Regions from separate parts of the Dactylosporangium sp. NPDC000521 genome, predicted to be linked through region 3. Evidence: riboswitches for the same ligand, from Rfam matches in the RefSeq annotation. Region 3 holds a riboswitch; each other region holds the start of a gene.
What was found. Region 3 has a riboswitch for cyclic di-AMP ahead of ACFY3L_RS14040 (C39 family peptidase). Riboswitches for the same ligand answer to the same signal wherever they lie in the genome.

Region 1 (5,004 bases), on a different contig from region 3:
GTCGGTCCACGGCCACGGCCCCTTCGGCACCAGCCGCTCCTCGATCTGCCACTGCATCCGGTCGGCGGGCCGGAAGAACCAGGTCTCGCCGAACGCGTCGCCCAACGCCGTCCCGTGCAACGAACGGGTCGCGGCGTCGACGTCGGTGATCACCGTCCGATCGTGGCAGCCGGTCACCGCACCTGTCGAACCGTTTCCGCGCACCGCCCCCACCGCTTCGTGCGCCCACCGCTTCGTGCGGCCGGCCGCACGAATGGCCGGCGGTCAGGCGAAGTCGGCTTCGGTCATGCCCTCCGGATGGCCCGGCGGCCACTGTACGAGCTCGATGCGGTACCCGTCGGGGTCGGTGAGCCAGGACGTGGCCATGCCCTCGCCGTGGTCGGTCGGCGGCTCGGCCGTGAGGCCCCTGCCGGCCAGGTCGGCGACCGTGGTGCTGAGGTCGTCGACCTGGACGACGAGGTGGTTGACGGCGCCGGTGTCGACGACCGGCCGGGCGGGGTCGTGCACCAGCTCGAGGCTGACGAACGGGTCACCGGGCAGCCGCAGCATCGTCAGGCTGCCGAACCCGGTCTCCGGGACGTGGCCGACCTTGGAATAGCCGACCGCGGTGTAGAACGCGAGCGAGCGCTCCAGATCCGTGACCCGCAGCCCGAGATGCAACGTGCGCATGCCCGGCAGACTACCGTCCGTGGTTACGCGACTCTGCCGTAGCCGTACAGCGTGTCGATGTCGACGGGAGCGACCTTGACGACCGTGCGGCTGTTCGGGGCGTGGATGATCTGGTTGTTGCCGATGTAGATGCCCACGTGCCCGAGGCCGTTGTAGAACACCAGGTCGCCGGGGGCGAGCTGGCTCCGGGAGATGTGGCGGACCTTCGACCACTGCTGCGCGGCGTTGTGCGGCAGTGTCACGCCGGCCGCCTTCCACGCCATCATGGTCAGCCCCGAGCAGTCGAACGTGTTCGGGCCGGCCGCGCCCCACACGTACTTCTTGCCGAGCTGCGCCCAGGCGTAGTTGACCGCCTTGCCCGCGTTGCCGGACACGGCCGGCGGCTTGGCCGGGTTCGTCGCCGGCGGTGGGGTGGTGGTCTTGACCTTCGCCGCCGCGGCGGCCGCCTCGGCCTTGGCCTGCAGCGCGTCGAGGCGGGCGATGTCGCCCTCGATCTTCTTGCGCCGGGTCTCCAACTCGGTCTTCTGCTGGCTCTGCGCGGCAAGGGTCTCGTCGAGGCGCCGCTGCTCGGTGTCGAACGCGCCCTTCGCCGCCGCGTACGCCGCCAGGTCCCGCTGCTGGCTGTGCGAGATCTGCTGGAGCGTGCCGACGCGGGCACTGAGCGTGTCGGTCGATGTCGCGCCCAGCATCAGCGACAAGGTGCCGAGGTTGCCCCCGGACTTGTACGCGTTGACCGCGAGCGCGGCGGCATTGTCCTGCGCCGCCGTCAGGGTGTCCTGCAGCGGCGCCATGTCGGCCCGCAGCTTCGTGATCGCCGCCTGGGTGGCTTCCAGGTCGCCGTTGACCTTGTTGTACAGCTCGACGACGTGCTCGACCTCCTGGTTGCCCTTGTCGATCTGAGCCTGCAGCTCCTGCGGCGTCGGGTCCGCCTGCGCGGCGCAGGCCGGGGCGATCATCGCCGCCACTGCCAGTGCGACGACCGAGGCGCGGAGCGTCGTGCGTCCGTTGAACACGGCACAGTCCTTCTTCGGTGACCGCCTACCGGGTTAGCTGACGGATTCGGGCGAGAAGAAGGCGCGCCCTACCGCGCCCCGGTGTGGCGGGCGCGGATTCACCCCATGGGGAGGCCCCGGTTGGTTCCCCGGCTCACCGGCCGCCCGCATCGAACACGCGCGACCGACAACTCGGCGGTGGCTGCCCGGCCACCCCGGCGGGGCGGGCGACGTCCGGCAGGCCGGGCCAAACGTAACGCGGCGCGGCACTGTCAGCTCTCGATCTAAGCCACACTTAACGAAGACACAAGACAGACCTGCCGAGCGCTCTACCGGAGGCGATCGACGGAGCGGGCCATGACGGCCAGGCCGGCGACGGCCAGCAGGGCGAGGGCGGCCGGGATGAGGGACACCCGCGGGAGCCCGATGGCGGCGGCGCCGGTGCCACCGGCGGGATCGGAGTGAGGACTAGGCTCCCGCCATGTCCCGGCTGAGCAGACACTGCGCCGTCTCCACGGAGTTGGCCCTGCTCAGCGACGCCAGGCTGGCCCGGCTCGTCGACAACGCCCAGGCGCTCGGCGTCGGTGTCGGCGGCGCCTCGGCCCTGCTGGGCGTCGCCGGCACGCCGGTCTTCGTGAAGCGGCTCGCGCTGACCGACCTGGAGCGCCTTCCGCGGCACGTGCGCTCGACGGCGAATCTGTTCGAGCTCCCGACGTCCTGCCACTACAGCGTCGTCGCGCACGGTGGCGGGGGCTTCGGCGCGTGGCGGGAGCTCGCGGCGAACACCATGACGACGAGCTGGGTGCTGGCCGGTAGGACCGAGGCGTTTCCGCTGCTGTACCACTGGCGCGTGCTGCCGGGCGCGCCGCCGCCCGCCGAGGAGCACGAGGACATCGACCGGGCCGTCGCGTACTGGGACGGATCGGCGGCGGTGCGGCGGCGCCTCGAGGCCCTTGCGGCGGCGTCGGCGAGCGTGGTGCTGTTCCTCGAGTACGTCCCGCAGCGCCTGGACGCGTGGCTGCGCGAGCATCCGGACGCCGTCGGCACGGTTGAGCACCGCCTGACCGCCGACGTCGCCTTCATGAATGCCAACGGGCTGCTGCACTTCGACGCGCACTTCGGCAACATCCTGACCGACGGCGACACGCTCTACCTGACGGACCTCGGGCTGGCCACGTCGCCCCGGTTCGAGCTCTCCGCGCAGGAGCGGGCGTTCCTCGAGCGGCACCGCGACCACGACGCGAGATATGCCGTGCGGGAGCTGCTCAACTGGATCGTCGCCAACGTCGCCGGGATCACCGGGACCACCGAGCGCCACGCCTACCTGCGTCGCTGCGCGGCGGGAGCGGCACCCGACGGGCTTCCCGCACCGTTCGCGGAGATCGTCACCCGGCACGCTCCGGTCGCGGCGGCCATGAACGACTTCTTCTGGAAGGTGTACGGCGTGAGCCGCACCCCGCCGTTCCCCGAGTGACCGGCCCGCGCCGAGCGGCACCGCCGCTGTATCGGTACCTTCAAGAGCATGTATGCCGGCGCTGCGAGCATGAGGCCGCGGGAGGCGCGTGCCCTGCTGGCGCGGGCCGACGAGGTGCACGGCGACGCCGGGACGATCGCCGGGACCGTGGCGGCGGCGCGGGACGAGGTCGTCGCGGCGTACGAGGTGGCGCGGGAGCCGCAGGTGTGGGCCGCGATCGGCACGATGTCGATCGAGACGGTGAAGGACACTGTGGACGGCCGGGCGCGGCTGGACGAGCTGCCGGCGCACGGGATCTGTTCGGTGGCGGACGTGCTGAAGGCCGGGCCCGATCGGCTCACGAAGGTGCCGGGGATCGGGGCGGAGACGGCGCGCAAGACCATGCACGCCGCCGAGCAGCTCAAGCGGGCCGCGCGGGACTCGCTGCAGTTCAGGATCGAGTTCGACCCGAAGAACGCGGACATGACGCGGCTGGTGCGGGCCCTCGCGCAGTGGCGGGAGGTGTCGCAGGCGGCCGGTGCGCGGGAGGCCGACGCGCAGCGGTGCAAGGAAGAGCTTGACGCGCAGCGGCCGATGGCCGGCCCGGCCGCGGCAGGCGCGTGGCGCAGGATGTTCATGCGGGCCGCGAACAGGGCCGCGGCGGCCGAGGCGGCGCTGGCGGTACAGGCGACGCTGCAGGAAGCCGAGCGCGCCGGCCTGCCGGAGGCCGCCCGGGGGCTGCGCAAGGTCCGCACGCCCGGCGACCGGTGGGTGTGGCGGGACTTCGAGCGGCACTCAGCCGACTACTACGGCCTGCTCAGCCAGGTCGTCGGGCTCGGCGGCGACGTCGCGGCCAGCGAAGGGTTCCTGCCCGCCGACATCGTCGAACGCGTCGGCGCCCAGCAGCTGGACACGTCGCGGCTGAGCGACGGCCTGCGGTTGCGCGGCTACCAGTCGTTCGGCGCGCGGTTCGCGCTGGTGCAGCGGCGGGTCGTGCTCGGCGACGAGATGGGGCTGGGCAAGACGGTGCAGGCGATCGCCGCGATGGCGCACCTGGCCGCCCGGGGCGCGACCCACTTCCTGGTCGTCTGCCCGGCGAGTGTACTGATCAACTGGTCCCGCGAGATCGCCCGCCACTCGACCGTCCCCGTCGTCACGCTGCACGGCAACGGACGGGCGCGGGCGGCGGCCCGGTGGCGGGCCCAGGGCGGCGTCGGGGTCGTCACGTTCGGGTCGCTGGGCGCGGTCCCGCTGCCGCCGCCCCGCCCGGCGCTGCTGGTCGTCGACGAGGCGCACTACGTGAAGAACCCCGACGCGAAGCGCTCGCAGGCGGTGAACCGGGTCGCGGCGGAGTCCGACCGGGTGCTGTTCCTCACCGGTACCCCCATGGAGAACCGCATCGACGAGTTCCGTGCGCTGATCGAGCACCTGCGGCCGGAGATCGCCGCGGACATGGGGCCGGAGCACGCGGCGATCAGCGTCGAGGCGTTCCGCCGGGCGGCGGCCCCGGTGTACCTGCGGCGCAACCAGCCCGACGTGCTCACCGAGCTGCCGGAGCTCGTGCAGGTCGACGAGTGGGAGGAGTTCGGCGCCGAGGACGCCGCCGCCTACCGCGCCGCGGTCCAGGAGGGCAACTTCATGGCGATGCGCCGGGCGGCGTTCGCGGTCCAGCGGCCGCGCGACTCGGCGAAGCTGACCCGCCTGCTGGAGCTCACCCAGGAGGCCCTCGCGGCCAAGCGCCACGTGGTGGTCTTCTCCTACTTCCGTGATGTCCTGGCCGTCGTCCATGCGGCGCTCGGCGCCGACGCCCGCGGGCCGATCACGGGGTCGACGCCGGTGGCCGACCGGCAGCGCATCGTGGACGACTTCACCGCCTCCCGCAAGCCCGCC
Region 2 (5,004 bases), on a different contig from region 3:
GGAGACCTGCACCGTCTTGCCGGTCGTCGGCGCATGGATCATCTGACCGTTGCCGATGTAGAGCCCGACGTGCGTGATGTTGCTGGTGGAGGTGCCGAAGAAGACCAGGTCACCCGCGGCGGCGTCGGCCTGCGAGACCCGGGCGGTCCCCCTGTACTGGTCCTGGGCGACCCGGGGGATGGTCTTACCCGCGGCCTTCCACGAGGCCAGCGTGAGGCCTGAGCAGTCGTAGCTGCCCGGGCCGGCGGCGCCCCACTTGTAGGGCTTGCCGATCTGGTTCCACGCGAAGGTGACCGCCTGGCCCGCGACGCCTGACACCGCGGGCGGCGGGCCGGCCGGCTTGGTGACCGCGTTGGTCTTGGTGCTGCCGGCCGCGGCGGCCCTGCGCTTGAGATCCTCGAGCTTCTTGACGTCGCCCTCGATCTTCTTCTTCTTCGTCTCGAGCTCGGCCTTCTTCGCGTTCTCCGCGGCGAGCGTCTCGTCGATCTTCTTCTGCTCGTCGGCGAGCTTCGTCTGGGCCTCTTTGTAGGCCCCGATCTCCGCCTGCCGGTGCTTGTTCATCTGCTGCAGGGTGGAGAGCTGGTCGATCAGCGTGTCGGAGGACTGCGAGTTGAGAATCACCGACAGGCTGCCGAAGTTGCCGGAGGTCTTGAACGCGGCGACCGCCAGCACGTCGACGTTCGCGGTGGCCGTGGCCGCGCTGTCGGCGAGCGGCTGGAGCCGCTTCTGCAGGTCCGCGTTGGCGGCCTGCGCGATGGCGAGATCCTCGTTGACCTTGTTGTAGGCCTCGACCGTCGCCTCGAACTCGTCGCCCACCTTGTCGAGCTGGGCTTCGATCTCGGCGAGGGTCGGATCTGCCTTGGCGACACTCGCGGGCGCCACGATCGCCAGCGACACCACGCCGATGACGAGTGTGCGCAGCAAGGACCGTCCTGGGGACAAGGGATGACCCTTCTTCACCGACCGCCTACCGGGTTAGCTGACGGGTTCGGGCGGGAAGAGTGCGCCCTACCGCGCTGTGCGGATTCACCCCGAAGGACTCTGGGTCCCCGGCTCGACAGCGCCAGAGCGGCGCTCGATTCGGCGGCGCTTGCCCGGCGCCGCCCGGGGTGGGCGACGGACTGCCGTGCAGGCCAGGACATAACTTAACGTGATCACCGGCGAAGCGAAACCCGCGAGCGTTGTTGAACATTGATTACCCCAAAAGTCCGAATCACGGCGGGTTGTCGCTCCACATCGGACAGTGATGCACCACAGAAGATGGTGTTGACGGACACACAATTGGGGCTTGATTCTGCTCTCAGACCCGGTTAAATACACGTAACTTTATTCACCGTCGATGCACATAGTTCGCCCACTCCGAACACCCCCGGAGGAGCGTCACCGGATGTTGCGTGTCCAGAACCTCGAGGTCGTCTACGACGACGTGATGCTGGTCTTGCGAGGCGTCAGCCTGCAGATCCCACCAGGACGCATCGTCGCGCTGCTCGGCGCGAACGGTGCGGGCAAGACCACGCTGCTGCGGGCCCTGTCGGGCCTGCTCGGCGTCCACGACGGCGCCATCACCAAGGGCTCCGTCACGCTCGACGAGAAGCCCATCCACCGGCTCAAACCCGCCGCCGTGGTCCGCCACGGCGTCTCGCAGGTGATGGAGGGGCGCAGGACCTTCGCCGAACTGACCGTCGAGGAGAACCTGCGACTCGGCGCCCACACCCGCCCGAAGGGCCGGGCTGAGGCGATGGACCGCATGTACACCCTGTTCCCGGTCCTCGCGCAGCGCCGCGGCAGCATCGCCGGCTACCTCTCCGGCGGCGAGCAGCAGATGCTGGCGATGGGGCGGGCGCTCATGTCGGACCCGGCGTACCTGCTGCTCGACGAGCCCAGCCTCGGACTCGCGCCGCGAATGGTCGAGCAGGTCCGCGACCTGATCGTGCAGATCAACCAGGCCGGCACCGGCGTGCTGCTGGTCGAGCAGAACGCGACCATGGCGCTGTCCATCGCCGAGCACGGATACGTGCTGGAGACGGGCAAGGTCGTGCTCGACAAGCCCGCCGCCGAACTGCTCGCCGACGACGACATCCGCGAGTTCTACCTGGGACGGGCCGAGCGGTCCTTCCGCGACGTGAAGCACTACAAGCGTCGCAAGCGCTGGCTGTCATAGAAAAATCAGGAGTAGCCGTGCTGCGTTTCGAAGACGTCCGGCTCAGCTTCGCCGGCGTCAAAGCCATCGACGGGGTCTCGTTCACCGTCGCGAAGGACGAGCTCTTCGCCGTCATCGGGCCCAACGGGGCCGGAAAGACGTCGATCTTCAATGTGATTTCCGGGGTGTACCGGCCGCAGAAGGGCAAGGTGTCCCTCGACGGCACCGACCTCACCGGACTGCGCCCGGACAAGGTCGCCAAGCTGGGCGTGGCGCGCACCTTCCAGAACGTCGAGCTGTTCCAGCACCTGACCGTGCTGGAGAACCTCATGCTCGGCCGGCACCACCACATCCGCTACGGCACGCTCGCCGCCATCGCGTGGCTCGGCCGGGCCCGGCGCGAGGAGATCGCCAACCGGGCCGTTGTCGAGGACATCGTCGACTTCCTCGAACTGGCGCAGTGGCGCCGGCTGCCGGTGGGGCTGCTGCCGTACGGCGTGCAGAAGCGCGTCGAGCTCGGCCGGGCCCTCGCGATGGAGCCGAAGCTGCTGCTGCTGGACGAGCCGGTCGCCGGGATGAACCTGGAGGAGACCGAGGACATGGCCCGCTTCATCCTCGACGTCCGCGAGGAGCTCGGCATCCCGATGATCCTCGTCGAGCACGACATGGGGCTCGTCATGGACCTCGCCGACCGGGTGATGGTCGTCGACTTCGGCGTGCCGGTGGCAACCGGGACCCCGGCCGAGGTGCAGACCAACCCCGACGTCCTGCGTGCCTACCTGGGGGAGGTGGAGCGAGCATGACGATCGCGGAACTGGTCAAGCGGCACGCGGAGCGCACGCCCGACGCCGTCGCGATGCGGGAGAAGCACCGCGGCATCTGGCGCGAGATCACCTGGCGTGACTACTGGAAGACCGCGGAGACCGTCGCCCGGGCGCTCAGGTCGCTCGGCGTCCAGCCCGGCGACCGGGTCGCGATCCAGTCGGAGAACCGCTCCGAGTGGCTCTTCGTCGACGTGGCGACCGTCGCGGTACGGGCGGCGACCGTCGGGCTGTACCCGACGAACCCGCCGGACGAGGTGCGGCACATGCTCGCCGACTCCGGCGCCCGGATCCTCTTCGCCGAGGACCAGGAGCAGGTCGACAAGGCCCTCGAGGTCTTCGACGACTGCCCCGACCTCGAATGGATCGTCTACCTGGAGCCCAGGGGCATCCGCGGCCGGTACCAGCACCCGAAGCTCATCGGGTGGAGCGATCTCCTCGCGTCCCACGAGGGTTCAGAGGAGATCGAGCTGGAGTCTCAAGAACACGACGTCGCCACGCTGATCTACACGTCCGGCACGACCGGGCGGCCCAAGGGCGCGATGCTCACCGTCGCCAACGTGGACTTCGCGATCCGGGTCCTGGTCGAGGGCGGCGGGTTCACCGACCCGCCACCGGGGCCGCACGACCTGTCCCTGTCGTACCTGCCGCTGTGCCACGTCGCGGAGCGGGTCTTCACGGTCTGGTTCAACGCCGCCGCCGGCGTCACCGTCCACTTCGGCGAGTCGATCGCGACCGTGCAGGCCGACCTGCGCGAGGTGCAGCCGACGATCCTGTTCGGGGTGCCCCGCATCTGGGAGAAGATGATGGCCGGCGTCACCGTCCGGCTCGGCGGGGCGTCGCTGCTCAAGCGGGCCAACGCCCGGCTGTGGCTGCGGGTCGCGGACCGCATCGGCGCCACCCTGGAGGCCAACGGCGGGCGGCACACCGCCGGCAGCCGGCTGCGGTACGCGATCGGCTGGCTGCTGTGCTACCGGGCGCTGAAGGAGCGCATCGGCCTCCGCCGGGTCCGCTACGCCGCCAGCGGCGCCGCCCCGATCGCCCCCGACGTGCTGCGGTTCTTCATGGGCATCGGGGTGCCGATGTACGAGGTGTACGGCATGACCGAGAACACCGCGATCAGCACCGCCAACCGCCCGGGCCGGATCAGGCTCGGCACGGTCGGCGAGGCGCACCGCGGCGTCGAGATCCGCATCGCCGACGACGGAGAGATCCAGACCCGGCACCCCGGCACGTTCGCCGGCTACTTCCGCAACCAGGCGGCGACCGACGAGGCGATGACGGCGGACGGCTGGCTGCGCACCGGCGACGTCGGCGAGCTGCTCGACGGTACCCACCTGAAGATCACCGACCGGTCGAAGGACATCATCATCACGGCCGGTGGCAAGAACGTGGCGCCGAGCGAGATCGAGAACGCGCTGAAGGCGTCGCCCTTCATCAAGGAGGCCGTCGTCATCGGCGACCGGCGCGCGTTCCTGACCGCGCTCATCGGCATCGAGCTCGACACCGTGGGGGAGTGGGCGCAGCGCCGCGGCATCGCCTACACCACGTACCGCGACCTGTCCGGCAAGCCCGAGGTCGTGGCCCTGATCCAGGGCGTCGTCGACGCGGTCAACGCCGGCCACAACCCCGTCGAGCAGGTCAAGACGTTCCGGATGCTGCCCAAGGAGCTCGACCACACCGACGGTGAGCTCACCGCGACGCAGAAGGTCCGCCGCGGCGCCGTCGCCACGACGTTCTCGGCGCTCGTCGATGACATGTACGGGAGCCGGACCGGGAGCCTGAACGGGAGCGCAGTGTGAAGGACTTCCTCGAGAGCGTCCTGCGTGGCGTCGGCACGGGCAGCGTCTACGCGCTGCTCGGCCTCGGGTTCGTGATCATCTACAAGGCGACGCGGGTCATCTCCTTCGCCCAGCCCGCGTTCATGCTGGCCGGCGCGGTCCTGGTGACCTACCTCGTCGGCCCGCTCGGCTTCTTCCTCGCCCTGGCCGCGTCCGCCGTGCTCACCGGCGGCATCGCGCTCGGCGTCGAGCGGCTCGCGGT
Region 3 (5,004 bases):
ACCCTCGTTGGGGTGCTGCAGCGACTGCGGCACGTTCGGGTTCGCGAGGTTCCGCAGGTGGCTCTCCTGCAGGGCGGTGGCGATCCCCACGACGGCCGCGCGACGCGGCAGGCTCAGCTGCCGTGCCACATCGATGATCGCGACGGCGTTGTTCATCTCCGCCTGGGTCAGCCCGCCGACAGGCGCGTGCACGGTCGGCGACGGCGCCGCCGGTGCTGCCGGTTGTGTAGCGGCCGGTGCCGGGGCGGCCTTCGTCGGTGCCGGAGCGGCCTTCGTCGGTGCCGGGGCGGCCTTCGCCGCCGGCGGCGTGGCGTCGCCCGTACTGTCGGCGGTTTTCCGGGTGCGGCTGCGCGAGGCCGGCCCGTCGGCCGCCGAGCGTCCGGTGTTGCCGGCGTCGGCGGCGAACGCCGCGCTGTCCGCCGGCACGGCGACGGGTCCGGCCGACGACGACAGCGTCGTGGACAGGCCCATCACCGCGACCGCGACGGCGGCCACGCCGTACCGGCGGATCCCGGCCGGCACGGGTGCGCGCAGCCGGAAGGGGACCGCGTGCCGCCCACGGCGGGACCGTCGGAGGTGGCGGGGACCGTGTGGGTGCGCACCGCTGAGCTGCTGGTCATCGTCGGTGCCCGAAAACATCCGGCGAGCCTAGAGGCGGCCCGGATCCGGGGTCGTGCCGGGCGTGCGAACCTGCCGACCGGACACTGGGCGGGCCGCACGGTGCCGGGGCGCGGTCGGCGAGGTGCGCCAGTGCACGACGCATCCGACCGGCGGGCGGCCCGTGACCCCCGCGGCATGCACCCGGTCCGTTCGCCATGCCGTCGTCACGCCCGGTAGCCGAGCAGCGTGCCGGATCCGGTGGCTTCTCGCGGCCCCGATATGGTCCTCGCATTCGCCCGGTCTGCCGTCACCCAACTCGGATGACACCGCGGCGGATCCGCTGAGTCGCGTCCGCGCGAGCCGGGGAACCAAGCACCACCGGGGTGAATCCGCGGGGCCGAGCCTCGAGGTAGGGCGATCCTCCCGCCCGAACCCGTCAGCTAACCCGGTAGGCGGCACCGGAAGGAGCACTCATGCAGCCATTGACCCGGCATCATCCGTGTCGCGGCACCTCGACCCGCAGCCTGGCCCGGTAGTCACCGACCCTCACCACACCGGCCCGCGGCCGGCGTGGAAGCCCCCTCTCCGGATCACGTCCGGCACCGGCAACAGCAGCCGTCATCCAGCATGTCTGTCGAGGTACCCGTGAGCTACCTGTACAAACCCAGGCACCAGACCGCCGTCCCGTCGCGCTTCCGCGTGCTGCCGATCGCGGCCGCCGCGGCGGCCCTCGCGGTGACGGGGGCAATCGGCGTGGCCGTGCACGCCTCGGCCCCCGCACCGTCGGCCGACACACAGTCGCTGACCGCCGCGGATTCGTCCCGGTCCGGCGCCGCTCCGGCCGCGCGTGATCGGCAGCGGACGCAGGCGGCGCCCGACGCCGCGACCAGCCCGTCGAAGGCCGCCACCGGCGCGGCGCCGACCAAGCCGACCACGCAGGCCGCGCCGGCCACGCCCGCCCCCAGCACGCCGGCCGTCCCGGCGGCCAAGGAACTCGCGTACCGGTTCGCCTGGCAGGAGAACTTCTACTTCTGCGGCCCGGCGGCGACCCGGATCGCACTGACCGCGCGAGAGATGTACCCGTCCCAGTCCGAGATCGCCCAGAGCCTGCACACGACCGTCAACGGCACCAACTCCGCCGACGACACCACCCGGTCGCTCAACGAGTACACCAAGACCTCCTTCTACAAGTCGCACTTCATCACCGGTCAGTCGGCCACCCAGGCGGAGATCGACCAGATGCAGGCGGACATCGTCAACGCGATCACCAAGGGCTACGCCGTGGTCGCCAACATCGCCGGCTCCACCGTGGACGACAAGGGAGGCGCGCACTCGTACCCGGGCGGCCACTACCTCACGGTGGTGGGGTACACCAACGGCGGCACGACGGTGAAGATCGCCGACCCCGCGGACGCCCTGGGCGTCGGGTACTACACGCTGACGACGGCCAAGCTCGCGCACTGGACCGCCCTGCGCGGATACTCCGCCTGACGCGGCCGTCAGCGGGGCGCGGTCAACGACCCAGGGCCCGCGCCCCGCTGGGTGGCCGAAATCCCTGGACCGGCTGGCCGCGCAGCACGGTCGCCATGGTCTGCGCGACGGCGGCGTTGACCGAGCCGGAGATGCCGCTGCCCACGTGGTCGTTGGGGTTGTCCACGTTCACCGCGATGCCGGCCGCCGCGATCTGCGGAGTGAAGCCGACGAACGTCTCGGTCGAGTTGTATTCGGAGCTGCCGGTCTTGCCCGCGACCGGGCGGCCGCCCAGGATGCCGGACACGTTCTCCGCCGTGCCGCCGTCGCACTTGTTGTAGGCCGACGACCGGCTGACCGGGCACCGTGCCGCGTCGGTCGCGGCAGCCGCCACGTCGGCGGTGATCGCCTGCCGGCACTTCGGTTCGGCGGCGTCGACCGGTTTGCCGTTGGTGTCGGTGATCGACAGTACCGGCAGCGGCTGGCAGTACAGGCCGCCGGCGGCGATCGCCGCGTAGGCGTTGGCGAGGTCGAGCGGTGTGGTCGAGGCGACGCCGAGGGTGAACGCCCCCCACTGGTCCGCCTTGGCCGCCATCGCCGCGTCCTCGCTGGAGCGGAACGTGATGCCGAGCCGCTGCGCCATCTCGACCACGCGGCGCGCGCCGATCTGCTGTTCGAGCCAGACGAAGTACGTGTTGACCGAACGGCCGAACGCGTTCCACATCGTCCGGTCCCCGTCCATCCAGCTCGGGGAGTCGTTCCCCGGGCACCACTTTCCGCCGCAACTGCCGGGGCCGCTGGCCGGCCACACGGTCGCCAGCCGGCTCGGTGCCTTGTACCTGGTGCTCAACGGCATGCCCGCGTCGAGGGCGGCGAGCATGGTGAACATCTTGAACGTCGAACCCGCCTGATACCCGGCGACGCCACCACCGCCCGCGACGAGCTGGTTGACGGTGTTCGGGTACTGCGGATGCTGGGGCGGGTTCGGATCCAGGCTGTAATGGCGGTTGACGGCCATCGCGAGGACCCGGCCGTTGCCGGGGGTGACGACGGCCATCGGCATCGACCGTGCGCTGCCGTAGCCGTAGACGCTCAGCGACTGGTTGAGCGTGGTCGCCTGGACCCCCGGGTCGAGCGAGGTGACCACCGTGTAGCCGCCGGTGCGCAGCGCCTCGTCGCGGTCGGCGCGGGTGGCGCCGAACTCCGGCTGGCTGCCCCACCACTGGCGGAAGTAGTCGCAGAAGAAGCCCCAGTCGTTGTGCTGCTGCGGGACGGACACGCAGTTGTTGGGCAGTTCGCGCGGATTGAGCTTCAGCTCCTGGGCCTTGGCCGCGGTGGCGTCCGCGGCGCTGATCACCCCCATCTTCGCCATCGCGTCGAGCGTGTAGGCACGGCGCCGCAGGGCCGCGTCACGGTCGCCGCTGATCGGGTTGTCGCCGTCCGGTGACTGCAGCAGCCCGGCGAGCAGCGCCGCCTCGGGCAGCGTCAGGTCCAGGGCCGACTTGCCGAAGTACGTCTGGCTGGCGGCGTAGACGCCGTAGGCGCCGGCACCGAAGTACGCGATGTTCAGGTACCCCTGGAGGATGTCCTGCTTGCTCAGGTGCGCCTCCAGCATCGTCGCGTAGCGCATCTCGCGCACCTTGCGGGCGGGCGTGTCGGCGACCGCGTCGACCCGCTGCCGCGGCGACAGGGTCGGGTCGTTCTTCAGCACGTTGCGGACGTACTGCATCGTCAGCGTCGAGGCGCCCTGCTGGGCACCGCCCCGGCCGTTGGAGACCAGCGCGCGCAGGACGCCTTTGCCGTCGACACCATCGTGCTTGTAGAAGCGGGTGTCCTCGGCCGCGACGACGGCCTGCTGGAGCACCGGTGCGATCTGCTCCAGCGGCACGTCCTTGCGGTTCTCGTCGTAGAACGTGGTGATGAGCGTCTTGCCGTCATTGGCGTAGACGTAGGTGGCCTGCGGCGGCGGTGGCAGCGCCAGGTCCGACGGGAGGTTCTTCCAGGCGTCGCGGCCGGCGTTCACCGTGGAGCCGCCGACGAGTGCGAGCGGGAGCACGCCCGCGGCCACGACCAGACCCGAGATGATGCCGCACAGCAGGAGTCGGCAGAGCCCCCTGAGCCAGCGTGCCGGTCGCCCCGGTGCCCCGGCTGCCGCATGGCGGGTGCTGGCGCTGTGCGCGGACCGGCTTCGGACGCGGACGAGGCGCATTGACTTCTCCCCATGAGACAACGGCTGGTTCGCTTGCCGCCGATCCGCGATGGACCGATGTGACGGGCGCGCCGCTACCCGGGGGGTGCCGAGCCAAACGGCAGCGGCGCCCGGCCGCCCGGATCGTCACCTCCGGGTGGGTTTCACCCGCCCGCTGGCCGCTGATCCTCCTGGTGGGGAGTGATCGGATGACGGCCGGGCAATCGGGCGCCCGGACCCGGCGGGCTCTGTTCGGCTGGATCGCGCGGCGCACTGTGGCCGTTCGATCGGGGGCTCGGCCGGCACCGGCGGGGAGCTCACCGGCGACGGCCGACAGCGCGGTCCGCGGCACGACACCGCTGCCACGCGAGGCGACCGAAGGGAAACGACGCCATGTGCGGCTTCCTGATGTACGTGGGGGACTTCGCCATCTCCCCAGAGACCCTTGGACAGGTGGAACGGCGACTCGAGCTGCTCCACCACCGCGGCCCCGACGACATGGCCCTGGAGAGGTCCGGACCCTGCGTGGCGGCCGGTTTCAAACGGCTCGCCATCATCGACGTGGACGGCAGCCGGCAGCCGTTGCGGTATCCGCCGAGCGGGCCGGACGCGGGCCGGTGGACCCTGGTCTTCAACGGCGAGATCTACAACTTCGAGGCACTGCGCGAGGAGCTGATCCGCGTGCACGGCGCGGAGTTCGCCACGGACGGCGACAGCGAGGTGGTCGCCGCCGCCTACCACTACTG
Region 4 (5,004 bases), on a different contig from region 3:
GCCAGCAGGGAATCACCGCCCGGCAACGCCTCGCCGCCCTTGTCGCGATCACCCAACCGGCCGAGGCGGCCGCGCTGCTGGACGCCGCCGCCGACATCGACCCGCACAGCGACGCCCTCGCCCGAGCCGTGGCACGTCGCGTAAGGCGGCGGTGCGAGGGAGTCGAGTGTGTCGGGTTCGAGGCGCAGGGAGGTGCGGCGGCGGGCGCCTTCGGAGAGGGTCTGCACGAGCAGGCCGGCATCCTGCAGAACCTCGACGTGTTGGGCAACGAGGTTCGTCGGCAGGTCCAGATAGCGCCGGTGAGGCGTCACCGAGGGTGAGTTATCTCCTATTGGCGGTAGGAGGCAGCGATCAATCGATGTGACCGCATATAACCTGCATGAGCCCTAGAGCTGACCCATGCCCTGATGCTGTCAACGTATTGAGTAGTCGGTCTGAGCGGTGATGATGTGCGGCTTCTTCCAGCTAGCGGGCCTTGGCAGGGCAGTGCCCCTTGCGTAACGTCATGGGTCGCTTGGTCCGGTTCATGCTCACGGCAGGTGACGCTGGGGCAGGCGCGCTGAGTCGTGCATGCACGAGCCGGGGACTCCCCGCACGTCTGGGGTGGATCCGTGGGCCGACGGCCTGTGGTAGGGCGACCTTCGCGCCCGAATCCGTCAGCTGACCCGGTAGGCGGACGCGTAAGGAGAGTTGTCTGTGCACAGCCGCTACCCCCATCGCCGAGGTCCTCGCAGGGTGCATGCCCGCCCGTCCGAGCACCGAGGGGCGTCAACAGTTCGCTAGTGCCGCCTGCTGTCACGCTGCGGATGGTCACAATCGCGTAGATGCCGGCCGCTCCGGTTGCAGCGGCTAGTGAGACCACGTTCCGGCGCGGCAGGGTGCTGCAAGCCCATGCCCCGTGCGCCACCCGTCCGGCTGCCGAGTGGCGAGCTGGAGCGTGCGCCGCGCACACCACCGCTCGCTGCCCGATGTCTGTTCATCGCATGTCGTCGCACGTCATACACGTATCGATCGCCCTGCTCCGGGCTGTTGGAGACTCATTGTGAACCCTGAATCCGTACAGCCGCAGTCCCACCGCGCCGGGGGTACCCGCCGGCCGCGGATGGCGGTGACCATGTGCGTGCTGCTCGCCGCGGCGGCCGTGGCAGGCATCGTGCTCAGTCAGCTCGGCGATCCTCCGGCTGAGCGCACCGCGGCGGCGGGCGCGCAACCACCGAAGGCCGTCGCGGCCGCGCCGCCGTCCGCGCCGACGACGATGCTCCTCAAGTACCAGTTCCAGCTGCAGCCGAACTACTACTACTGCGGGCCGGCGGCCACCCGGATCGCGCTCACGGCGGCCGGCCACGGCGTCAGTCAGGACGAGGCCGCGGCCATGCTGGGCACCACCACCAGCGGGACGAACTCGGCCTTCGACACCACCCGCGTACTCAACCAGGTGCTCGGACACGGCCGCACGCTATACCAGACCAGAGAGATCCCGGTCTACCCGGCAACGCCCGCGCAGGCCGCGCAGCTCCGGACCGACGTGCTGACCACGGTCGGCGGCGGACGGGCGATCGTGGCGAACATCGCCGGACACGTGACCGACACCGCCGGTGCCGTGCACGCCTACGAAGGCGGTCACTACCTGACGGTCGTCGGATACCGTGACGGCGGCGGCACGGTGAAGATCGCCGACCCGGCCAACCCGAGCGGGGACGGCACCTACTGGCTGAGCACCCCCAAGCTGGCCGACTGGATCTCCTCGCGTGGCTACTCGTATTGATTCCCGGCATCGCCGATCAACTGACGGTGGCAAGCCGGCGTCGTGGTGGCCGGCTGTCGTGGGCTCAGTCCTGGTGTCCAGCGTCCTGTTCGTGGTCACGCTGTGGGTGTCCGGTGGCGGTCTGCACGGCCTCGGCTCGCTGGCCGGCGGCGCTACGTCCATCGGCCGGCTGACCGGACTGGTCTCGGCCGACCTGCTGCTCATCCAGGTGCTGCTGATGGCCAGGGTGCCGGTCCTGGAACGCACCTACGGCCAGGACCGGCTGGCCCGCTGGCACCGGTGGATCGGGTTCACCTCGTTCAACCTGATGCTCGCCCACCTCGTGCTGATCACCGTCGGCTACGCGCGAACCCTCCACCTGTCCCTGGTGCGCCAGGCTTGGGAGCTGGTCGCCGACTACCCGGGGATGCTGCTGGCGGTCGTCGGTACCGCGGCGCTGGTCCTGGTCACCGTCACCTCGATCCGGGCAGCGCGGCGCCGGCTGCGCTACGAGTCGTGGCACCTGCTGCACCTGTACGCCTACCTCGGCGTCGGCCTGGCCCTGCCACACCAGTTGTGGACCGGCGCGGACTTCCTCACCGCGCCGTCGGCCCGGCTGTACTGGTGGAGCGCCTACGGAGCTTGCGCCGGCACGGTGCTCGTCTGCCGGCTCGGGCTGCCCGCCTGGCGCACACTGCGGCACCGTATCGAGGTCGACCACGTCGTGGCCGAGGCGCCCGGGGTGTACTCGATCCATCTGCGCGGGCGGCGCCTGCAGCAGCTGCCGGTCCGTGCCGGACAGTTCTTCCAATGGCGGTTCCTGTCCGGCCCGGGCTGGAGCCGCGCCCATCCGTACTCGCTGTCCGCGCAACCGGGCCGGGACCGGCTGCGCATCACAGTGAAGGCGCACGGCGACGGCGGCCGTGCCGTGGCCGCGCTGCAGCCCGGCACGAGGGCGGTCATCGAGGGCCCGTACGGCCGGCTCACCGCCGAGCGGCGCACCGCCCGTCGTGTCACGATGGTCGCCGCCGGCGTGGGCGTCACCCCGCTGCGAGCGCTGCTGGAAGAGCTGCCGTACGCCGCGGGCGAGGCGACGCTGCTCTACCGCGCCAGGAGCGAACCAGAGGTTCTGTTCCGCGACGAGCTCGACGATCTCGCCGCCACCCGCGGCGTGGACGTGCGGTACCTGGTGGGCGCCCGCGCCGAGGACGGATCGTGGCTGCCGGCCGGATGGTCCAGCGCATCCACCTTGGACGAGCTGGTTCCCGGCGTCCGGTATCACGACGTGTTCGTCTGCGGTCCCGACGCGTGGATGCAGGCGGTGGTCCGCGCCGCCCGGCAGGCGGGCGTGCGCGCCGGCCGCATCCACCTCGAAAACTTCGCCTGGTAGCTCGGCTCGAAGGAGACGTTCCGCGTGCACAGAATCACGCTTTGGCTGGCCGGCACGGCCGCGACGGTCGTCCTGGTGTTCACCTACCGGACCTCGACCATGGGGCCGGTCCGCCCGGCGCCCGCAGCCGCGGCACCAGGCACCGACACACCGGGAACTGCGGCACCACCGGCACCGCAGCACGCCGACGCGACCACGGACCCCGGTACCCCGCCGCAGGGCCCGGACGCCACCGCGGCCCCGCCAGCGCCCAGCCCCGGCACCGTGACCCGGTCCGGCGCCGTCCTCGTCGTCAACGGCCCGGCCGTCGGCACCATCTGGGGACCGGTCCAGGTCCAGGTCCGCATCGACAACGCCACCATCACCGACGTCACCGTCCTGCAAGCCCCCGGCGGATTCTCCCGCGAACTCACGGCGATCGCGGTTCCTCGCCTGCGCGCACAGGCCCTGACGTCGCAGAGCGCCCGCATCGACTCGGTGTCCGGCGCAACCCAGACCAGCGAGAGCTACCGCACGTCGCTGCAGGCCGCCCTTGACACCGCCCAGTTCCGGGCCACCCCGTGATCTCGCACGATGGACACGATGGATAGGAGCAGCGCTTAAGATGCCCCGCGGCGTTGCCTGCAGCCGGTGAGACGTAGTGACCCGTCTGCCCCGTGCCGACACCCGGGCCGCCGGGGTGGGATGCACCGCATGGCCCAGATGTGGACTCGCGAACTAGACGAGGACCGCTGGTGGTGCTCGCGTCCACGACGTACTGGCTCCCGCTCGCTGCCAGGCGCGGCGGCGATTGGCACGCTCAGACCGTCGACCCACACTGCGGCGGCGATGGATCAGGCACGCCGTCGGCGCGTGCCCGGGTGAGTTCCTGTTCCGTGGTGTTGAGCTCGCATAACGCCATCTGGTTCGGGAAGCATGCCGTGGATGTCCGGGCGTGTGGGACAGCGCCGAATCCGGCTGTGGACCGGACGGCAGCTCCGAGGTCACGCCGTCCGGGCGATGACGCCCGCGTTCGGAATGACCGCGTTCTCGGGGAAGCCGGTCGGGGCGAGGCAGCTCACCACACCGAGTCGAGAGAGTTGTGCGCCATGAGGCACTACACCCGAGTCAGCGCCGTGCTGGTGGGCGCCGCCCTCACTGCCGCCGTCACGCTCATCGCTTGCAGTGACACCGCAAGCGGCGGCGGTGGTCCTACGGCACCGAACAAGGGCAGCGTCAGCGTCAGTGTCAACCCGACCTTCAACAACGTCGACGCGATGTTCGCCCAGATAATGATCCCGCACCACGAGCAGGCCGTGGAGATGGCCGCCCTCGCCGAGACGAAAGCGACCGACCCGGACGTCAAACAACTCGCCGCCAAGATCAGTACCGAGCAGAAGGCGGAGATCGCAACGATGAAGGGCTGGCTGGTTGCCTGGGGCCAGCCGACCACGATGCCAAGCTGTCCTGGGATGCATTGCATGCCGAGCGGCATGATGCCAAGTGGAAAAGCGTCAAATGGCATGATGCCCAGCGGGAAGATGCCGAGCGGAATGATGCCCAGCGGGATGCCGACGATGCCGGGCATGATGTCCAGCGCGGATATGGCAAAGCTGAAGGCGGCGACCGGCACAGACTTCGACAAGCTGTTCCTCCAGATGATGATCGCTCACCACCAGGAAGCGGTCATGATGGCCCAGGCGGAGCTGGCCCATGGGACCAACCCGGACGCCAAGGCTCTCGCCGGCCGCATCGTGAAGACGCAGCAGGCCGAGATCGTGGCGATGCAGCAGATGGCCGGCCAACTGCATTCCTGACCAGACTCGGCGTACGGGACGCGGCGCCCCGCCCGGACCGGAGCATCGCGGCGTAGCACCGAACCGGCCACGGG

Region 1: another riboswitch for cyclic di-AMP. It lies ahead of ACFY3L_RS05190 (NlpC/P60 family protein); the one in region 3 lies ahead of ACFY3L_RS14040 (C39 family peptidase).
Region 2: another riboswitch for cyclic di-AMP. It lies ahead of ACFY3L_RS06865 (NlpC/P60 family protein); the one in region 3 lies ahead of ACFY3L_RS14040 (C39 family peptidase).
Region 4: another riboswitch for cyclic di-AMP. It lies ahead of ACFY3L_RS44440 (C39 family peptidase); the one in region 3 lies ahead of ACFY3L_RS14040 (C39 family peptidase).

Annotation. Positions count from the first base shown of each region.
Region 1 covers NZ_JBIAYW010000001.1:1,084,240-1,089,243, reverse strand. The annotation lists gene ACFY3L_RS05200 (ADP-ribosylglycohydrolase family protein) at 1-153, opposite strand, end outside; gene ACFY3L_RS05195 (VOC family protein) at 265-669, opposite strand; gene ACFY3L_RS05190 (NlpC/P60 family protein) at 693-1,682, opposite strand; cyclic di-AMP (ydaO/yuaA leader) riboswitch at 1,690-1,869, opposite strand; gene ACFY3L_RS05185 (serine/threonine protein phosphatase) at 2,143-3,135, shown strand; gene ACFY3L_RS05180 (DEAD/DEAH box helicase) at 3,205-5,004, shown strand, end outside.
Region 2 covers NZ_JBIAYW010000002.1:235,603-240,606, forward strand. The annotation lists gene ACFY3L_RS06865 (NlpC/P60 family protein) at 1-924, opposite strand, end outside; cyclic di-AMP (ydaO/yuaA leader) riboswitch at 951-1,096, opposite strand; gene ACFY3L_RS06870 (ABC transporter ATP-binding protein) at 1,388-2,161, shown strand; gene ACFY3L_RS06875 (ABC transporter ATP-binding protein) at 2,179-2,943, shown strand; gene ACFY3L_RS06880 (AMP-dependent synthetase/ligase) at 2,940-4,763, shown strand; gene ACFY3L_RS06885 (branched-chain amino acid ABC transporter permease) at 4,760-5,004, shown strand, end outside.
Region 3 covers NZ_JBIAYW010000003.1:842,429-847,432, forward strand. The annotation lists gene ACFY3L_RS14035 (hypothetical protein) at 1-639, opposite strand, end outside; cyclic di-AMP (ydaO/yuaA leader) riboswitch at 929-1,070, shown strand; gene ACFY3L_RS14040 (C39 family peptidase) at 1,246-2,091, shown strand; gene ACFY3L_RS14045 (transglycosylase domain-containing protein) at 2,114-4,138, opposite strand; gene asnB (asparagine synthase (glutamine-hydrolyzing)) at 4,667-5,004, shown strand, end outside.
Region 4 covers NZ_JBIAYW010000022.1:142,702-147,705, reverse strand. The annotation lists partial or broken gene ACFY3L_RS44445 (hypothetical protein) at 1-311, opposite strand, end outside; cyclic di-AMP (ydaO/yuaA leader) riboswitch at 548-690, shown strand; gene ACFY3L_RS44440 (C39 family peptidase) at 1,103-1,765, shown strand; gene ACFY3L_RS44435 (ferric reductase-like transmembrane domain-containing protein) at 1,824-3,134, shown strand; gene ACFY3L_RS44430 (FMN-binding protein) at 3,159-3,698, shown strand; gene ACFY3L_RS44425 (DUF305 domain-containing protein) at 4,223-4,930, shown strand.